DNA from 4 places in the Massilia haematophila genome. Region 1 is predicted to be linked to each of the others. Evidence: predicted binding sites of a transcription regulator. Region 1 holds the regulator's gene; each other region holds the start of a gene.

Region 1 (4,295 bases):
TCCTGTATATCTAAAAGGTGGGCCGCTGGGTAATTAAGCGGCAGCACTGAAATCAATGATGTGAAACACCAGGGCTTTGCTGTTGCGGTTCTTCCTGGCCAGGAATCCCGTGAACTGGTGTGCGGCGCCGAGCTCGGCGCTGGCGAATCGGCCCGAAATCTCGCCCGCGGCGAACGCGGAAATCTCGAACTCGACCAACCTCGTCACCCCTGCCTCGACCTGCTGCGAACTGTGCATCAGGATTGCCGAGACGACCGGCACGCCGGCGGGGGTGTAGCGCAACAGGTCGCGTTCAGCGATGGTAGCGACGACCTGGAGCTGGTTCACTGCACGTCGGGCACTGGGCCCGTCCACGAAATCTGGCGAAAGACCTTAGGCAGCGGCGGCCGGGGCAGCAGCCGGAGCTTCTGCGCGGTGGCTCTTGGCTGCGTCTTCGCGCTGGACCGACTTCATCATTGGCGACGGAGCGGTTTCAGCTTTCTTCATCTTCACGGTCAGGTGACGCAGCACGGCATCATTGAACTTGAATGCGGTTTCCAGCTCGACCAGGGTCTCGTTGTCGCACTCGATGTTCATGCAGATGTAATGTGCCTTCGGCAGCTTCTGGATCTGGTAAGCCATCTGGCGACGGCCCCAGTCTTCCACGCGATGGATGTTACCGCCGCGGCTGGTCACCGTGGTCTTGTAACGCTCGATCATCGCCGGGACTTGCTCGCTTTGGTCCGGGTGGACGATAAAAACGATTTCATAATGACGCATGCAACACTCCTTGAGGACGTTTAAACAAATGCCCACCTCGGCGTCAAGACGAGTGTGGGAAGGGAAAGCCTGCAATTATAACCCGAAGCGGACAGCAACACAATCCGGGGCCTGCCGTCCCGCTTTCGCGACAGCCACGCCCGAAAAAGCGCGGAAAAATGCCGGAAAAAGGCCGATTCCCCTTGCATTCTTCGGACTACTGTACAAAAATACAGTCTGAATCGATAACCAGTGGTACATCCATGCTCAAGCTCACTGCACGGCAAGAACAGATCCTCAACCTGATCAAGGAAGCGATCGACAACACCGGCTTCCCGCCGACCCGCGCCGAAATCGCGAAGGAATTGGGCTTCAAGTCGGCCAACGCGGCCGAGGAGCACCTGCAGGCGCTGGCCCGCAAAGGCGCGATCGAGATCGTCTCGGGCACCTCGCGCGGCATCCGCTTGATCGGGGCGGCATCGGAGCCAGCGGTTCCGGCCATCCCGCCTGCCCTGCTGATGTCGCTGCCGCTGGTCGGCCGCGTCGCCGCGGGCTCGCCCATCCTGGCCCAGGAACATGTGGAGGCAACCTACAACGTCGACCCGGCCATGTTCGGCGCCCGCCCCGACTTCCTGCTGAAGGTGCGCGGCTGGTCGATGCGCGACGCCGGCATCATGGACGGCGACTTCCTGGCGGTCAAGAAAATTGACAGCGCCAAGAACGGCCAGATCGTCGTCGCCCGCCTGGGCGAGGACGTGACCGTCAAGCGCTACCGCAAGACCGGCGACGTGATCGAACTGCTGCCGGAAAACCCGGACTTCAAGGTGATCCGCGTCGAACCGGAAGACGAGTTCGCGCTCGAAGGGCTGGCGGTGGGGCTGATGCGTAGCTGGCACTGAGCCGCACATACCAAGTCGAACGCTGAAAGGGCCGCTAACGCGGCCTTTTTGCTTGATGGGATTTGTGCGGGGAACGGTATTGGCGAAGCGTCGCATTGCCGGGTTCCGTAGGGTGGGGTCTCGACCCCACGCGGCGCAAGGCTTGCAACTCGCCACCTCATCCGGCAGGCCGACCGTATCACTGCTGCGCGACATGGCGCGGCTGATCAATCGCTGTACCGCGTGGGGTCGAGACCCCACCCTACGAAAACAAAAGGCCGCTGACGCGGCCTTTTTGCCTTACCTCTGCGCTTACTTCGTGCGCAACGACTGGTCCTTCGGCGCCTTGTTGACGATCGCATTGTGCTCCGCGATGTAGGCCTCGGTGGCGCTGCGCCATACGGCGACGTCGGCCAGCACCATCTTGGCGCCGACCTTGGCGTCTTCCGACAGGTTTTCCTGGACCTGGGCCAGGTGGGCCTTGGCCTTTTCCATTTCCGCCAGGTTCATCAATTTGGCGACGTCAGGCGGGATCTGTTTGTCGAGCGGCGATGCGGCGTTCAGGTTCTGCACGAAGCCGTTGTAGCAGTCCTGCCACTTGTTGATCGCATTCGAGACCCGGTCGATCTCCTCGGCCTGCTTCGAGATCGCGGGCACGCGCGGCTTGGGGCAGCGGAACTTGCCGGACCGCAGTTCCTCGCCGTCGTACTTCGACATCCAGTAATCGATGTCGGCGCGGCGCGCCACGCGCTGCTTCATGATCTCGAGCGACGCGTCGGCGACCTTGTTGCCGCCGGCGGCGGCCTTCTGGAACCACATCGTCGCCTTGGCCTCGTCGACCGTGCCGGCTTCGCCATACCAGTACATCTGGCCCAGGAGCTGTTGGGCTTCGACGTTGCCGGCGTTCGCCAGCTTGGTGTACACGGCCATTGCTTCAGGATACTTCTTCTGCTCGAACAAGGCCTTGGCATTCTCCAGTTCGCCGGCATGGGCCAGGCCCGCCTGCAGCAGGCCGGCCAGCAGCAGGCCCGCAAGTGTCAGCGCATTCTTTTTCATGTATTCGCGTCGTCCAGTCAGGTGATTGAGGTCGATCAGGCGTCCAGCGCTGCCCGGAAGTCTTCCAGCAGGTCCTCGGTATCTTCGATGCCCACCGAGACCCGGATCAGGGACTCGGCGATGCCCATGCTGGCGCGGCGCTCGGCCCCCATCTCGAAGAAGATGGTGTGCGCCACCGGAATCACGAGGGTGCGCGTGTCGCCCAGGTTGCTCGCGGGGATGGCCAGCTTCAGGCGGTTCAGGTAGTCGAAGCAGTCGATGCCGTCCTTCAGCTCGAAACTGAGCAGCGAGCCGCCGGCGCGGAACAGTTCGTCCGCGATGCCGTGCTGCGGGTGCGATGCCAGGCCCGGATAGTGGACGGCGGCGACGCGTGGGTCCGCTTCCAGCATGCGCGCCAGCGCCAGCGCATTGGCGGTGGTGCGCTCCATGCGCAGCGCCAGCGTTTCGGCGCCGACCGCAATGTGGTGCGCCGCTTCCGGCCCGAGCGAGGCGCCGAAGTCGCGCAGGGCTTTCGCGCGCAGCTGGGCCATGCCCTGGGCCGCGGGCGGCTGCTTGCGGAAGTTGGCGGCGATGTTCGGGTAGGCGCTCCAGTCGAAGAGGCCCGTGTCGGTCAGCGCGCCGCCGAGGGCGATGCCGTGGCCGGCGATCGACTTGGTCAGCGAATTGACGACCAGGCCGGCACCGACCGTCTTCGGACGGAACAGATACGGCGTGGTCATGGTGTTGTCGACCACGTAGAGGATGCCGCGCTCGCGGCACAGCGCGCCGATGCGCGCCAGGTCGGCGACCTGGGTGCGCGGATTGGCGATCGTCTCGACAAACACGAAGCGGGTGTTCGGCTGCAGCGCCGCCTCGACATTGGCGACGTCGGTGGCGTCGACAAAACTCACCTGCACGCCCTGCCCCGCCACCGTCTGCCACAGGCTGTTGGTGTTACCGAACAGGAAGGAAGACGAGACGATGTGGTCGCCCTCGCGCAGCAGCGCCTGGAACAGCGCGCCGATGGCGGCCATGCCGGTGCCGAAGCACAAGGTGGCGACGCCGTCTTCCATCTTCGTGACCTTGTCTTCCAGTGCGGCGACCGTCGGGTTGCCCTGGCGGCCGTAGCGGAAGCCAGGCTCCTTGCCCTGGAACACAGAGGCAAGCTGGCGCGCATCGCCGTAGCCGAAGGCCACCGAGGTGTGGACCGGCTTGTGCAGCGAGCCTTGCTCGATCGTCTTGCGGCGATCATTGTGCAGGATGGTGGTGGTGAAACCGTACTGTTTGGTGTCGCTCATGATGCAGTCGTCCCAGCGTTATTCGGCGGCGACCGGGGGATTCAGGTTCAGCTGGGTGCGCACCACGTCGTCCGAGGACTTGCCGGAACTCTTGTGGCGATGGTGCTCCAGCTTGTCCAGGTACTCGGGCGTGACGTCGCCGGTGACGTAGACGCCGTCGAAGCAGGACGCCTCGAAGTTGGTCAGGGCCGGGTTGACGTCCGAGATCGAACGCTTCAGCGCGTCGATGTCCTGGTACACCAGGCGGTCGGCCGTGATTTCCTTGCAGACTTCCTCGACCGTGCGGCCGTAGGCGATCAGTTCGTCGCGGGTCGGCATGTCGATGCCGTAGACGTTCGGGAACAGC
Region 2 (4,295 bases), 550 kb from region 1:
ACGTTCGGGCCGGGCGAGGCCTGGGCCAGGGCGATCGAATCGTTGAACTGGGCCTGGGTCAGCCAACCGCGCTGCTCGACCAGGAAGCGGTGCATTTCCGAGGTGGTCGCGATCGCGCCGCCGAGCGACATCAGCGACAGCATCAGGTAATGCGCGAACAGGTTGAGCCAGTCGTGCCAGGACAGGCTCAGGGCGACGGCCTGGGCGCTCATGACTTCAGCTTCCGGTAGCTCAGGATGAAGCCGAGGCCGCCGAGAAGCGGCAACACGGAGATTAGCGGCGCCTTGACCAGGGCCAGCAGCACGAAGGCCAGCGCGCCGATGGCGATGCACCAGGCCAGCGGCATGGGATTGCGCGCCAGCGCATTCGTGAGTTTCAGGCCGGTGGCGGCGATCAGCCCGGCGGAGACCGCCGCCATGCCGCGCAGGGCGCCGGCGACGTACGGATTGCCGGCGAAGCGGGCATGCACGGTGGCCAGCAGCAGGATCAGCACCAGCGGCGCCGCCAGCAGGCCGGCCAGGGCGGTCATGGCGCCGGCCAGGCCGAAGTAGCGCGCGCCGATCATCATCGACAGGTTGACCACGTTCGGTCCCGGCATGATCTGGGCCACCGCCCAATCTTCGATGAATTCGTCCTGGGTCAGCCAGCGCCGGCGCTCGACCATCTCGCGCTGGACGACCGCCATCACGCCGCCGAAGCCCTGCAGGGCCAGCAGCGTGAAGGCGATGAACAGGTCGGGCAGGGTGGCGGGGCGCGGATGGTCGCTGGATGGCTCGGTCGTCATGCAGCGATTATCGCCTTGATGTTTCTACTACGCAACTAACCGCCTCCGATCCCGCGCATGACCTTGCCGCTGCCGCCGCACTGGGGACAGGGCTTGCCGTCGGCCTGCTTGCCGCTGCCCGAGCAGGCGTCGCAGATGTCTTCGCCGGCGCCGGGCGTACCGGGCGCGGCTTCGTCGCCAGGGTTCATATCCGGTTGAGATGTCGTGCTCATGGATGCCTCGCTGGTGGATTGATGGGAACAGCGCGGCCATTCTAGGCGTCCTGGGAAATGGATGGCGCAAGGATGGATGGCGGGATGCGAAGGGGAGGCGGCGCCGCTCTTATTTGTTTTTCGATGGAAAAATGACATTGACATTGGCGCTTCTTGATCAATACTCCTTTACGCAAGGAGTTTAACGACGACAAGGTGGGGGACGGATGGCGCAGAGTGCAGACCCAGGCGGCGTTGCCGTACTGGACGCGGGTGAGGCCCGTACCGATGTCCGGCAGCGCGTGATCGTCGACGACGGGATCGCGGTCCAGTCGAATGCCAACACGATGTGCGCGGTCGAGTACCTGCGCTCGCGTAATGTCGCGTGCGCCGTGATCGAACGGGTCTTGCTGGAACCGGCGCGACGCCGTGCCAGTCAGTAAAAGTTGCTCTGCAGGTTGGATATGCGATATCAGAACTGCATCTTTGTGGCGCCGCAAGGGCCTCGCTTATACACAAAAATTTCTTTTTTTTAATTCCAGCACACTTGCACGCCAGTCTCTGGAAATGCGTGCAAGTCATTGATTTTCCTTGTGTTCGGCATTGCACGCCGTTTGGGCATTTTGTTGAAAGCCGCATCCTGCCGCGCTTTCGCGATGTCAAGCCCCGGCTTTTCCACAAAGTTATTCACAAACTTTGTGGATATCCCGAAAAGCCCTTTAGATTCGCCCACTTAGCACAGCTTGTTAGGGGAAGGTTTGAAGAGGCGGCGAGACAGGTGCGCGCTTTTTGCCACAAGCTTGTCGATTTGGAATGCAAAATGCACTTGCGAAAGCGTACTGGACAAATGTACAGTTGAGCTGTCCGCTCCCTGTCCTTCTTCCATGACCGTCGCCGCCGCACCCTCAACGATCTCGTCCGACCCCACGACCGCCGACGATCCTTTTGCCAGCTTGAATCCGGCGCAGCGCGCCGCCGTCGAGCACGACATCGGGGCGCCGGCCACGCGGCCGCTGCTGGTGGTGGCCGGCGCCGGCTCCGGCAAGACGAATACCCTGGCGCACCGGGTGGCGCGCCTGATCCAGGGCGGCGCCGATCCCCAGCGCATCCTGCTGCTGACCTTCTCGCGGCGCGCGGCCAACGAGATGACCCGGCGCGCCGGCAATGTCCTGCAGCGCATCATGGGCAGCGCGGGTCGTGCCACGGCGCAGGTGACGACGCTGCCCTGGGCCGGCACCTTCCACAGCATCGGGGCGCGCCTGCTGCGCGAATTCGCCGGCCGCATCGGCCTGGACGCGTCCTTCACCATCCACGACCGCGGCGATGCCGAAGATTTGATGGGCCTGGTGCGCCACGAGATCGGCCTGACCCAGACCCAGAAGCGCTTTCCGCTGAAGGGCACCTGCCTGTCCATCTATTCGCGCGTGGTCAATTCGCGCGAGCCGCTGGCCCAGGTCCTGCAAAGCACCTTCCCCTGGTGCAGCGAATGGGAAGACGAATTGAAGCGCCTGTTCGGCGCCTACGTCGACGCCAAGCAGGAACAGAACGTGCTCGACTACGACGACCTGCTGCTGTTCTGGGCCGAGATGGCGCTTGATCCCGAACTGGGACCGGAACTGGGCGCGCTGTTCGACCACGTGCTGGTCGACGAATACCAGGACACCAACCGCCTGCAGTCGGCGATCATCAGCGGCATGAAGCCCGATGGCCAGGGCGTGATGGTGGTCGGCGACGACGCCCAGGCGATCTATTCCTTCCGCGGCGCGACGGTGCGCAACATCCTCGACTTCCCGAAGCAGTTCTCGCAGCCGGCCGAGGTGATCACGCTGGACCGCAATTACCGCTCGACCCAGCCGATCCTGGACGCCTCGAACGCCGTGATCGCCGCCGCGCTCGAGCGCCACGCCAAGACCCTGTGGACGGACAAGGCCGCGACCGGCCTGCCGCAATTGGTCCTGATTCCCGACGAGGCCGAACAGGCGCGCTGGGTCTGCAACCGCATCCTCGAGCACCGCGAAGCCGGCATCAAGCTCACCGCCCAGGCGGTGCTGTTCCGCGCCGCCAGCCACAGCGCGGCACTGGAGCTCGAACTCATGCGCCGTAACATTCCTTTCGTGAAGTTCGGCGGCCTGAAGTTCCTGGAAGCCTCGCACATCAAGGATGTGCTGGCGGTGCTGCGCTTCGCACAAAATCCCAGCGGCCGGCTGGCGGGATTTCGCGTGGCGCAACTCATCCCCGGCATCGGTCCGGCCACCGCCACGCGCCTGCTCGACGCTGTCGCCGCGGCGCCCGAGGCCGTGCAGGCAATCGAGGCCTTCGAAGCGCCGGCCAAGGCCCAGGGCGACTGGCAAGCCTTCGTCGCCCTCTACCGGCGCCTGCGCACGCCCGGCCTGTGCTGGCCGGCGGACCTGGAGCTGGCCAAGGAGTGGTATTTGCCGCACCTGGAGCGCCTGCACGACGACGCCCCGGTGCGCGCGGCCGACCTGGAGCAGCTGACCCAGCTGGCCGGCGGCTATGGCAACCGCGAGAGTTTCCTGGCCGAGATCACGCTCGATCCGCCCGAGGCGACCAGCGACCGCGCCGGCCCGCCGCTGCTGGACGAGGACTACGTGATCCTGTCGACGATCCACTCGGCCAAGGGCCAGGAGTGGAAGTCGGTCCACGTGCTGAACGTGATCGACGGCTGCATTCCCTCCGACATGAGCACCGGCAGCGCCGAGGATATCGAGGAAGAGCGGCGCCTGTTGTACGTGGCGATGACGCGGGCGAAAGAGCACCTGCACCTGGTGGTGCCGAACCGCTTCTTCATCAAGCAGCAGGCGCAGATGGGCGACCGCCATGTGTACGCGACCCGCACCCGTTTCCTCACGCCGGCCATGCTGAAACATTTCGAGGAATGCGTCTGGATCACGGCCGATAAGTTGCAGTCGAGGAAGCCAATGCCGGACAGCGTGCGGATGATGGTGCGCGAACGAGCGCGCAATGCCTGGAAATAGGCAGGGGCGGGCACGCCTTGAGCGGATCCAGACGCACGATTGCTGACTTATCCCCTAAGCAGTATTTTTGTAGGAATCTTCTTATAGAGTCTTACAACACCTCCGAAGCATTCGTGCAAGCCCTTGATTTATAAGGGTCTTGTTTTTGCCTCCAGAACGGGCATTTTATTGAAACCCGCATCAATACTGCGCTTGCGGCTTGTCAAGAGCCCCTTTTCCACATACTTATCCACATTTCTTGTGGATATCGAAGTAAGTCCAATCAGATCAAGTACTTATACGCTCATGTAAATGCGATGCATGCAGTGCATCTTGTCATCGTAT
Region 3 (4,295 bases), 1.1 Mb from region 1:
CTGTCGCTGGCCTTCGCCGCGACCGCGACGGCGCCGCTGCACGCCGCACCCGCCGCCACCGCCGCCAGCGTCAAGGCCGCGCCCTTCGACCGCGCCGCCTACGCCATCAACCATAAAAAATTCGTCCTGCAGAACGGCCTGACCCTGATCGTCCACGAAGACCACAGCGTGCCCGTGGTCGCCGTCAACATGTGGTACCACGTCGGCTCGCGCAACGAGAAGCGCGGCAAGACCGGCTTCGCCCACCTGTTCGAGCACTTCTTCTTCAACGGCTCCGAGAACTACCCGCACGGCTTCCGCGAGGCGATGGACGACCTCGGCGCGAACAACCGCAACGGCACCACCAACACCGACCGCACCAACTTCTTCGAGGACGTGCCGGTGTCGGCGCTGGAACGCACCCTGTTCCTCGAATCGGACCGCATGGGCTTCCTCGGCAACTACATCTCGCAGGCCATGCTCGAGCGCGAGCGCGGCGTGGTGCAGAACGAGAAGCGGCAGGGCGAGAACCAGCCCTATGGGCGCGTGCGCATGGAAGTCTCCGCCAAGATGTACCCGTACTCGCACCCGTATTCGTGGTCGACGATCGGCTACATGGAAGACCTGCAGGCCGCCTCGCTGGACGACATCAAGGAGTGGTACCGCACCTACTACGGCCCGAACAACGCGGTGATCTCGCTGGCCGGCGACATCACGCCCGAGCGCGCGCTGGAACTGGTGAACAAATACTTCGGCGCGATCCCGCCGGGCCCGCCGCTGCCGCGTCTTGAAACCTGGATCCCTACGCTCGAGCGCAACATCCGCGACGAGATGGAAGACCACGTGCCGCAGGTGCGCATCTACCGCAGCTGGCACGCCGCTTCGTGGAAGGACGCCGACACGCCGCGCCTGGCGCTGCTGGCCGAGGTGCTGGCCGGCTCGAAGAGCGCGCGCCTGGACAAGCGCCTGGTCTACGACAAGGGCCTGGCCACCAACGTCAGCACCTACGTCAACGACGCCGAGCTGGGCGGCACCTTCAACATCGTCGTCACCGTCAAGCCGGGCGTCGACCCGCTGCTGGTGGAGCGCGAGCTGGATGCCATCGTCGCCGAGGCGCTGGACAAGGGCCCGAGCGCGGCCGAACTGGCGCGCGTGAAGACCAGCAGCCTGGCCGGCTTCTCGCGCAGCATCGAGCGCCTGGGCGGCATGGGCGGACGCTCGGACGTGCTGGCCGAAAGCATGACCTATGGCGGTACGCCGGACGCCTACCTGGACCGCCTGGAGCAGATGGCCAAGGCCACCCCGGCCGACGTGAAGGCCGCCGGCCAGCGCTGGCTGCGCGCCAACCACTACACGATGACGGTGCGTCCGTTCGCCAAGCTGGCGGCGACGAAATCAACCATCGACCGCAAGCAGCTGCCGGCACTGGGCGAGGCGCCGGACGTGAAGTTCCCGGCCCTGCAGCGCGCCCAGCTGAAGAACGGCCTGAAGGTGATCCTGGTCGAGCGCCACAGCGCGCCGATCGTGAACGCGACCCTGGCGGTGGACGCCGGCACCGCCTCGGACACCGCCGCGAAAGCCGGCGCCGCCGCGCTGACCCTGGACCTGCTCGACAAGGGCACGAAGACGCGCGACGCCTTTGCGCTGTCGGACGCGCTGGAAAACCTGGGCGCGAGCCTGTCCACCGGCACCAGCCCCGACCAGTCGCTGGTGCGCCTGCAGGCCACCGCCGCCAACCTGGCGCCTTCGCTGGCGATCATGGCCGAGGCGGCGCTGGCGCCGAGCTTCCCGCAAGACCAGTTCGCGCTGCAAAAGCAGCGCCGCGTGGCCCAGATCGGCCAGGAGAAGGCGCAGCCGAACAGCCTGGCGACGCGCATCCTGCCGGGCCTGCTGTACGGCCAGGAGCACGTCTACGGCAAGCCGGCCAGCGGCTACGAAACCAGCGTCGCCGGCATCACGCGCGACGACCTGGCGCAGTGGCACGCCACCTGGTTCAAGCCGGGCAGCGCGACCCTGGTCGTGGCCGGCGACGTCACCATGGACAAGCTGCTGCCGGCGCTCGAAGCGGCGTTCGGCAAGTGGGCCGCCGGCACGGCGCCGGCCAAGCAGGTAAATGGCGCGCCGAATAGCGCACCGCGCAAGATCTACCTGATCGACAAGCCGGACGCGCCGCAGTCGACCATCGTCGCCGCCCAGCTGTCGCTGCCTTACGGCCAGCCGGAAGACCTGGCGATCGAACCGGTGATGACCAACTTCGGCGGCATCGCGACCTCGCGTCTGAACCGCAACCTGCGCCTGGACAAGCACTGGAGCTACGGCACCAGCGCGCGCCTGTCGGAAGTGCGCGGCCAGCGCAGCTTCGTCACTATGGCGCCGGTACAGACCGACAAGACGGTCGAGGCGATGCGCGAAGTGCGCAAGGAAGTGCAGGGCGTGGCCGGCGAGCGTCCGCTGGTCGGCGCCGAGTACGAGAGCATCATGCGCAACATGACCTCGCGCCTGGCCGGCCGCTTCGGCACCCTGAACGCGCTCGAAGGCGCGGCGCTGGCGACCGTCAACCTGGGCCTGCCGGACGACTACTGGAGCAAGTACGCCGCCAACGTCAAGGCGCTGACTCCGCAGCAGCTGGGCCAGGCCGCCGGCAAGTTCGTCAAGCCGGAAGAGGTGACCTGGATCGTGATCGGCGACCTGCGCAAGGTGGAAGCCGGGATCCGCGCGCTGGGCTGGGGCGAGGTGGTGGTGCTCGACCAGGATGGCAAGCCGGTGCGCTAAGGCCTGGCCTGGTTGCGACTCGCGGCGGCGTTTGCGGGTGATGTGCCGCCGCTGCGGGTGCATGGATGAACACGTAGCGCGTGGGCACAGGTGCCCACCCTACGGGAAGCATCGCGTTGTTAACGGTGTTGCGGCCAGAACGCCAACCGTAGGGTGGGCACCCCGTGCCCACGCGAAACGCCGCATTGTGGCGTCGTTTTTTGAACCCGACCGTACGCCATCCGCCAACGCATCAAACGGCAAACCCGCACCGCCCCAACCAAACCTGTTGTCCCCCAACCTCACCCGCGCGCCGCGCGGGACGCGACTGGTATATACTGTACATCCATACAGCTCCACCTTTCGTGATGGAACTTACCGACAAGCTCGAAATCCTGGCGGACGCCGCCAAATACGACGCCTCCTGCGCCAGCAGCGGCGCGCCCAAGCGCGCTTCCGACGGCAGCGACGGCGGCATCGGCGCCACCACCGGCATGGGGATCTGCCACAGCTACACGCCCGACGGGCGCTGCGTCTCGCTGCTGAAGATCCTGCTCACCAACTTCTGCGTCTACGACTGCCAGTACTGCGTCAACCGGCGCAGCTCGAACGTGCCGCGCGCGCGTTTCTCGGTCGACGAAGTGGTGAAGCTCACCCACGATTTCTACCTGCGCAACTACATCGACGGCCTGTTCCTCAGCTCCGGCATCATCCGTTCGAGCGACTACACGATGGAGCAACTGGTGGAAGTGGCGCGCCGCCTGCGCGAAGACCACAACTTCCGCGGCTACATCCACCTGAAGACGATTCCCGACGCCGATCCGGCCCTGATTGCGAAGGCGGGGCGCTATGCCGACCGCCTGTCGGTGAACATCGAGCTGCCGACCCACGACAGCGTCACGCGCCTGGCGCCGGAAAAGAACGTGCACACGATCAAACTGGCGATGGGCTCGATCCGCCGCAAGCTCGACGAAAAGGCCGAGGAGCCGAAGGCGCCGAGCTTCGCCCCGGCCGGCCAGAGCACGCAAATGATCGTCGGCGCCGACGCCAGCGACGACCACACCATCCTGAACACCGCCGAAACCCTGTACGGCAGCTATAAACTCAAGCGCGTGTACTACTCGGCCTTCAGCCCGATCCCGCAAAGCCCGAAGAGCGTGCCGCTGGCGCCGCCGCCGCTGCTGCGCGAGCACCGCCTGTACCAGGCCGACTTCCTGCTGCGCGGCTACGGTTTCACGGCCGGGGAACTGATGCCGAAGGCCGGCAACCTGGCGCTCGACGTCGACCCGAAGCTGGCCTGGGCGCTGGCCAACCGCGAGCACTTCCCGATGGACCTGAACCGGGTCGACGCCGAAATGATCGCCCGCATCCCCGGCATCGGCCTGCGCAACGCCAAGCGCATCGTCGAGCTGCGCCGGGTGCGGCGGGTGCGCTGGGAAGACTTATCCCGCCTGCGCTGCAGCATGAAGAAGATCGCCCCCTTCGTCGTCACGGCCGACTACAAGCCGGCCCAGGGACAATCCAGTTCCGACCTGCTGCGGCGCCACCTGGCCGACGCGCCCCGG
Region 4 (4,295 bases), 150 kb from region 1:
GCATGCTCATCTGCGCGCGCGACTCGATCTGGAACACGCCCACCGTGTCGGCGGCGCAGATCATGTCGTAGGTAGCGGCATCGTCGGGCGGGATGTCCTGCATCTCGAAGGGCATGTCCTGGCGCAGGCTGACCAGGGCCAGCGCGCGGCGCAGCATCGACAGCATGCCCAGCGCCAGCACGTCGACCTTCATCAGGCCCAGTTCCTCGAGGTCGTTCTTGTCCCACTGGATGACGCTGCGGTCAAGCATGGCCGCATTCTCGATCGGCACCAGGCGCGACAGCTTGCCCTGGGCGATGACGAAGCCGCCCGGGTGCTGCGACAGGTGGCGCGGAAAATTCAGCAGCTGCTGGGCCAGGGTCGCCCACTGGCGCGACAGCGGCGCCTCCGGATCGAGGCCGCTCTCGGCGAGGCGGTTCAGGAGGTCGGCCTTGCTGTCGAACCAGTGGTGGTTCTTGCAGACCTTCTCGATGATGGCGAGGTCGATGCCGAGCGCGCGGCCGCTGTCGCGTAGCGCACTCTTGGGCCGGTAGCTGATCACCACCGCGGCCAGCGCGGCGCGGGTGCGGCCGTATTTGGCGTAGATGTACTGGATGACCTCTTCGCGGCGCTGGTGCTCGAAGTCGACGTCGATGTCCGGCGGCTCGTTGCGCTCCTTCGAGATGAAGCGCTCGAACAGCAGGTTCGCCCGCGCCGGATCGACCTCGGTGATGCCGAGGCAGTAGCAGACCGCCGAATTGGCGGCCGAGCCGCGGCCCTGGCACAGGATGTCCTGCGAACGGGCGAAGCGCACGATGTCGTAGACGGTCAGGAAGTAGTGCTCGTACTGCATGTCCGCAATGAGCGCCAGTTCGTGCTCGATCTGGGCCTGCACCTTCGCCGGGATGCCTTCGCGGAAGCGCCGGTGCGCGCCGATATACGTTTCGGCGCGCAGGAAGCTGCTCGCGCTCTGGCCCGGCGGGACCACCTCGTTCGGGTATTCGTAGCGTAGTTCGTCGAGCGAGAAGCTGCAGGCGGAAGCGATACGCAGCGTCTCGTTCAGCGCTTCCTTCGCGTAGATGTTCGCCAGGCGCAGGCGCGCGCGCAGGTGCTGCTCGGCGTTCTGCGCCAGGCCATAGCCGCATTCGGCCACGGGTTTGTTCAGGCGGGTGGCGGTGAGCGTGTCCTGCAGCGGCTTCCTCGAACGCACGTGCATGGTCACATGGCCGAGCGCGACGATGGGCAGGCCGTGCTGCCAGCCCACCTCTTCCACCGTCAGGCGGTGCGCCTCGTCGAAGGCGCGGTGCAGCAGGGTCAGGCCGAGCCAGGCACGGTTCGGGAAGTGCGCGGCGATCCAGGCGGCCTGCTCGTGCAGGCGGTCGACGCCGGCCCGGTCGTGGCCGGGATAGGCCGGCAGCAGGATCGCCAGGCAGTCGGGCATGCCCTTCAAGTGGGCCAGCTCGCCCTGCGGATCGGCGATATCCTGCGGCGTCAGGAAGTAGCTGCCCTTCTCGCTGCGCGTGCGGCCCAGGGTGATGAATTCGGACAGGTTGCCGTAGCCGTTGCGGTTTTGCGCCAGCAGGATCAGCGAGAGGGCAGTACTGCCGGCCTGGCTGCCGTCGGGCTGCTTCAGGTGGAAGTGGGCGCCGACGATGAAGGGCAGCCCCGCCTTCTTCGCCTCGGCATGGGCGCGCACCACGCCGGCCAGCGAGCACTCGTCGGTCAGCGCCAGCGCCGCATACCCCAGGCGCACCGCCCGTTCGACCAGCTCCTCGGCGTGCGACGCGCCTTGCAGGAAGGAGAAATTCGAGAGGCAGAACAGCTCGGCATAGTCGGGCAGGCCCTGCATCGATGGGTCGGGCGGCGAAGGCATTGGTCGATCGGCTGGCAGATGAGTTGAGAAAAATTAAAACGTGCAAACCGCACAAAAGTACTGTATAAAAACACAGTATCACTGACGAGATCACTTTGGCAAGGACCAGCAATGCAAGTTCATGAGTTCGTGTGTTTCGGCGAGCAGCCCGGCGAAGGCAATCCGGCGCTCGTCGTCGTGGGCGGCAACGGCAACCCGGGGTGGCGCCGGGCGCTGGCGCGCGAGCGCAATCTCACCTGCGTGTTCCTCGATCCGGGCGACGGGCTCGCGTGCGACGGACTTAATACAGCGGCGGTGCTGGACTTCGTCTATCCGCACATGCGCAGTCCCCTGTGCCTGCATGCCACGCTGGCGGCGGCCCAGCTGCTGTTCGAGCGCCACGGGGGACACCAGCCCCTGAAAGTGAAAACAGCGATGCATGGCCAGTCCTTGCTGCTCATGCCCGATGGCGAGAATGTCTTCGTGCAGTTGGCGCGCCAGGAGGCGCCGCGGGTGGAGACGCTGTTGGACATCGATGCCCTCCTGCCCGAGCGCCTGCTGGCCGCGCCCGACCTGGCCCTGGCCACCGCCCCGCGTGTGGCCTCGGTCGGCAGCCCCAAGCTGCTGCTGGAAGTGGCTGACGTGGACACGCTGTACGGCCTGGCGCCGGACCTGGCCCTGATCCACGTCTGGGGGAAAGAAGTCGGCGTGAACGGCTGCTACGTCTGGTGCAGGACGGAAAAGAACAGCGGCGACGGCGAAGTCGAAGGACGCAACTTCAACCACCTGGAGCCGGGCCTGGAAGACAGCGCCACCGGCGTCGCAGCCGGCGCCCTCACCCTGGCGCTCGGCCAGGGCCTGACGCTGCGCCAGGGCCGCGCCACCGGACGCAATTGCGTGATCCGCACCGCGCTGGAAGGCGCGCTGGAGGCTGATACTGTGCTTGTCGGCGGGCTGGCACAGCGCGTCGACTGAACGCTACCGATTCCGCCACCACGGCCATCATGCACCGCGTAGGTGGGCGGCTCCACCTTCAACAGATGCGCCTCCGCGGCGTGCGCGCCGCCCACGCGTCCAACCCACGCCCGCACAGCGCGACCGCCTCACGCAGCCCGACCGTCTCACGAAGCCCGCCTACAACAGGCTAATCCCCGGCAAGGACAACAGCGAGGTCTCGCGCATCACCTGCACGAAATCGAGCAAGCAGGCATTCCCCGCCAGCCGCTTCGGCGTCACCGCATACAGCCGCCCCGTCAAGCCGTCCGGCCCGATGCGCTGGCGCGCCACATAGCCCCGCTCCAGGTAGCCGTTGACCGCCCACAGCGGCAAGGCCGCCAGTCCGCGTCCGCTCGCCACCAGTTGCAGCATGCCGACCGTCAGCTCGGTCGTGCGCCGCGGTGGTTCGACCCCGGCGGGCTTGAGCACTTGCCGCACCAGGTCCAGCATGTCGTCCGGCACCGGGTAGGTAATCAATGCCTGGGTCGCGAAATCCTGGGCCGTCAGGTGCGGCTTGGCGAGATAGGGGTGGTTCAGCGGCAGGATCGCGACCATCTCGAATTCGAACAGCGGGTGGAAGTCGACCTCGGTCTCGCTCTCGTCCAGCTCCGACACGATCGCCACCTCGGCGCGGTCCTGGTGCAGCAAGCCGATCGGATCGGCCTGGAAGCCGGAGACGATGTCCTGCTCGACCTCGGGCCAGCGCGCGCGCAGCGCGTCCATCGACGGCATCAGCCAGTCGAAACAGGTGTGGCATTCGACCGCGATGCGCAGCTTGCCGGTGGCGTTGCTGACCAGGCGCGCCAGGTCGCGCTCGGCCGCGCCGACAAGGGGCAGGACCTGCTCGGCCAGCGCCAGCAGGCGCTGGCCGGCCGCGGTGAAGGCAACCGGCGCCGACTTGCGTTCGAACAGGCCGGTCTCGTACTGCCGCTCCAGCGCCAGCACCTGGTGCGACAGCGCCGATTGCGTCACGTTCAGCAATTGCGCCGCGCGCGAAATGGTGCCGGCCTCCTTCAGGGCCAGCAGGGTGCGCAGGTGGCGCAGTTCAAGGATGGAAGTCGCCATGAATTATTTTCACGTTTTCTCAAAATTTATTCGTTTGAATTATGCACGAGTTCTGACGACAATCCTTAGCATTGTTCATACAAATTGAGATTATCATGATTAGAATTCATACCCTCGGCTACCCACGCATTGGCCTGCAACGCGAGCTGAAGTTCGCCCTCGAAGGTCACTGGCGCGGCGAAACGGACGAGGCGCAACTGGAAGCGGTCGGCGCCGCCCTGCGCGCACGCCACTGGCAGCAGCAGGCGCAGGCCGGGCTCGACTTCGTCACGGTCGGCGACTTCGCCTTCTACGACCACGTCGCCAACCACATCCAGCTGTTCGGCTGCGAGCCAGCGCGCTTCGGTTTCGACGGCGGCGAGTCAACGCTGGCGCGCTACTTCACGCTGGCGCGCGGCGTCGC

The links. Region 1 encodes LexA, which represses DNA repair genes until DNA is damaged. Its sites were predicted from a motif close to ACTGTATNNNNATACAGT; they were not measured.
Region 2: ACFOPH_RS09380 (ATP-dependent helicase) is a predicted target of LexA. The motif match lies at 1,814-1,831, and genes of this name have one in related genera.
Region 3: ACFOPH_RS16820 (putative DNA modification/repair radical SAM protein) is a predicted target of LexA. The motif match lies at 3,068-3,085, and genes of this name have one in related genera.
Region 4: ACFOPH_RS12580 (error-prone DNA polymerase) is a predicted target of LexA. The motif match lies at 1,912-1,929, and genes of this name have one in related genera.

Annotation. Positions count from the first base shown of each region.
Region 1 is NZ_JBHRVV010000001.1:2,670,147-2,674,441, forward strand. It holds gene priB (primosomal replication protein N) at 34-327, opposite strand; gene rpsF (30S ribosomal protein S6) at 373-759, opposite strand; gene lexA (transcriptional repressor LexA) at 1,002-1,637, shown strand; gene ACFOPH_RS11910 (sel1 repeat family protein) at 1,929-2,672, opposite strand; gene ACFOPH_RS11915 (cystathionine gamma-synthase family protein) at 2,708-3,949, opposite strand; gene purF (amidophosphoribosyltransferase) at 3,968-4,295, opposite strand, start outside.
Region 2 is NZ_JBHRVV010000001.1:2,118,310-2,122,604, reverse strand. It holds gene ACFOPH_RS09400 (chromate transporter) at 1-212, opposite strand, end outside; gene ACFOPH_RS09395 (chromate transporter) at 209-784, opposite strand; gene ACFOPH_RS09390 (hypothetical protein) at 820-996, opposite strand; gene ACFOPH_RS09385 (hypothetical protein) at 1,203-1,418, shown strand; gene ACFOPH_RS09380 (ATP-dependent helicase) at 1,860-3,971, shown strand.
Region 3 is NZ_JBHRVV010000001.1:3,789,909-3,794,203, reverse strand. It holds gene ACFOPH_RS16825 (M16 family metallopeptidase) at 1-2,751, shown strand, start outside; gene ACFOPH_RS16820 (putative DNA modification/repair radical SAM protein) at 3,099-4,295, shown strand, end outside.
Region 4 is NZ_JBHRVV010000001.1:2,819,621-2,823,915, forward strand. It holds gene ACFOPH_RS12580 (error-prone DNA polymerase) at 1-1,852, opposite strand, end outside; gene ACFOPH_RS12585 (PhzF family phenazine biosynthesis protein) at 1,964-2,806, shown strand; gene ACFOPH_RS12590 (LysR family transcriptional regulator) at 2,966-3,892, opposite strand; gene metE (5-methyltetrahydropteroyltriglutamate--homocysteine S-methyltransferase) at 3,988-4,295, shown strand, end outside.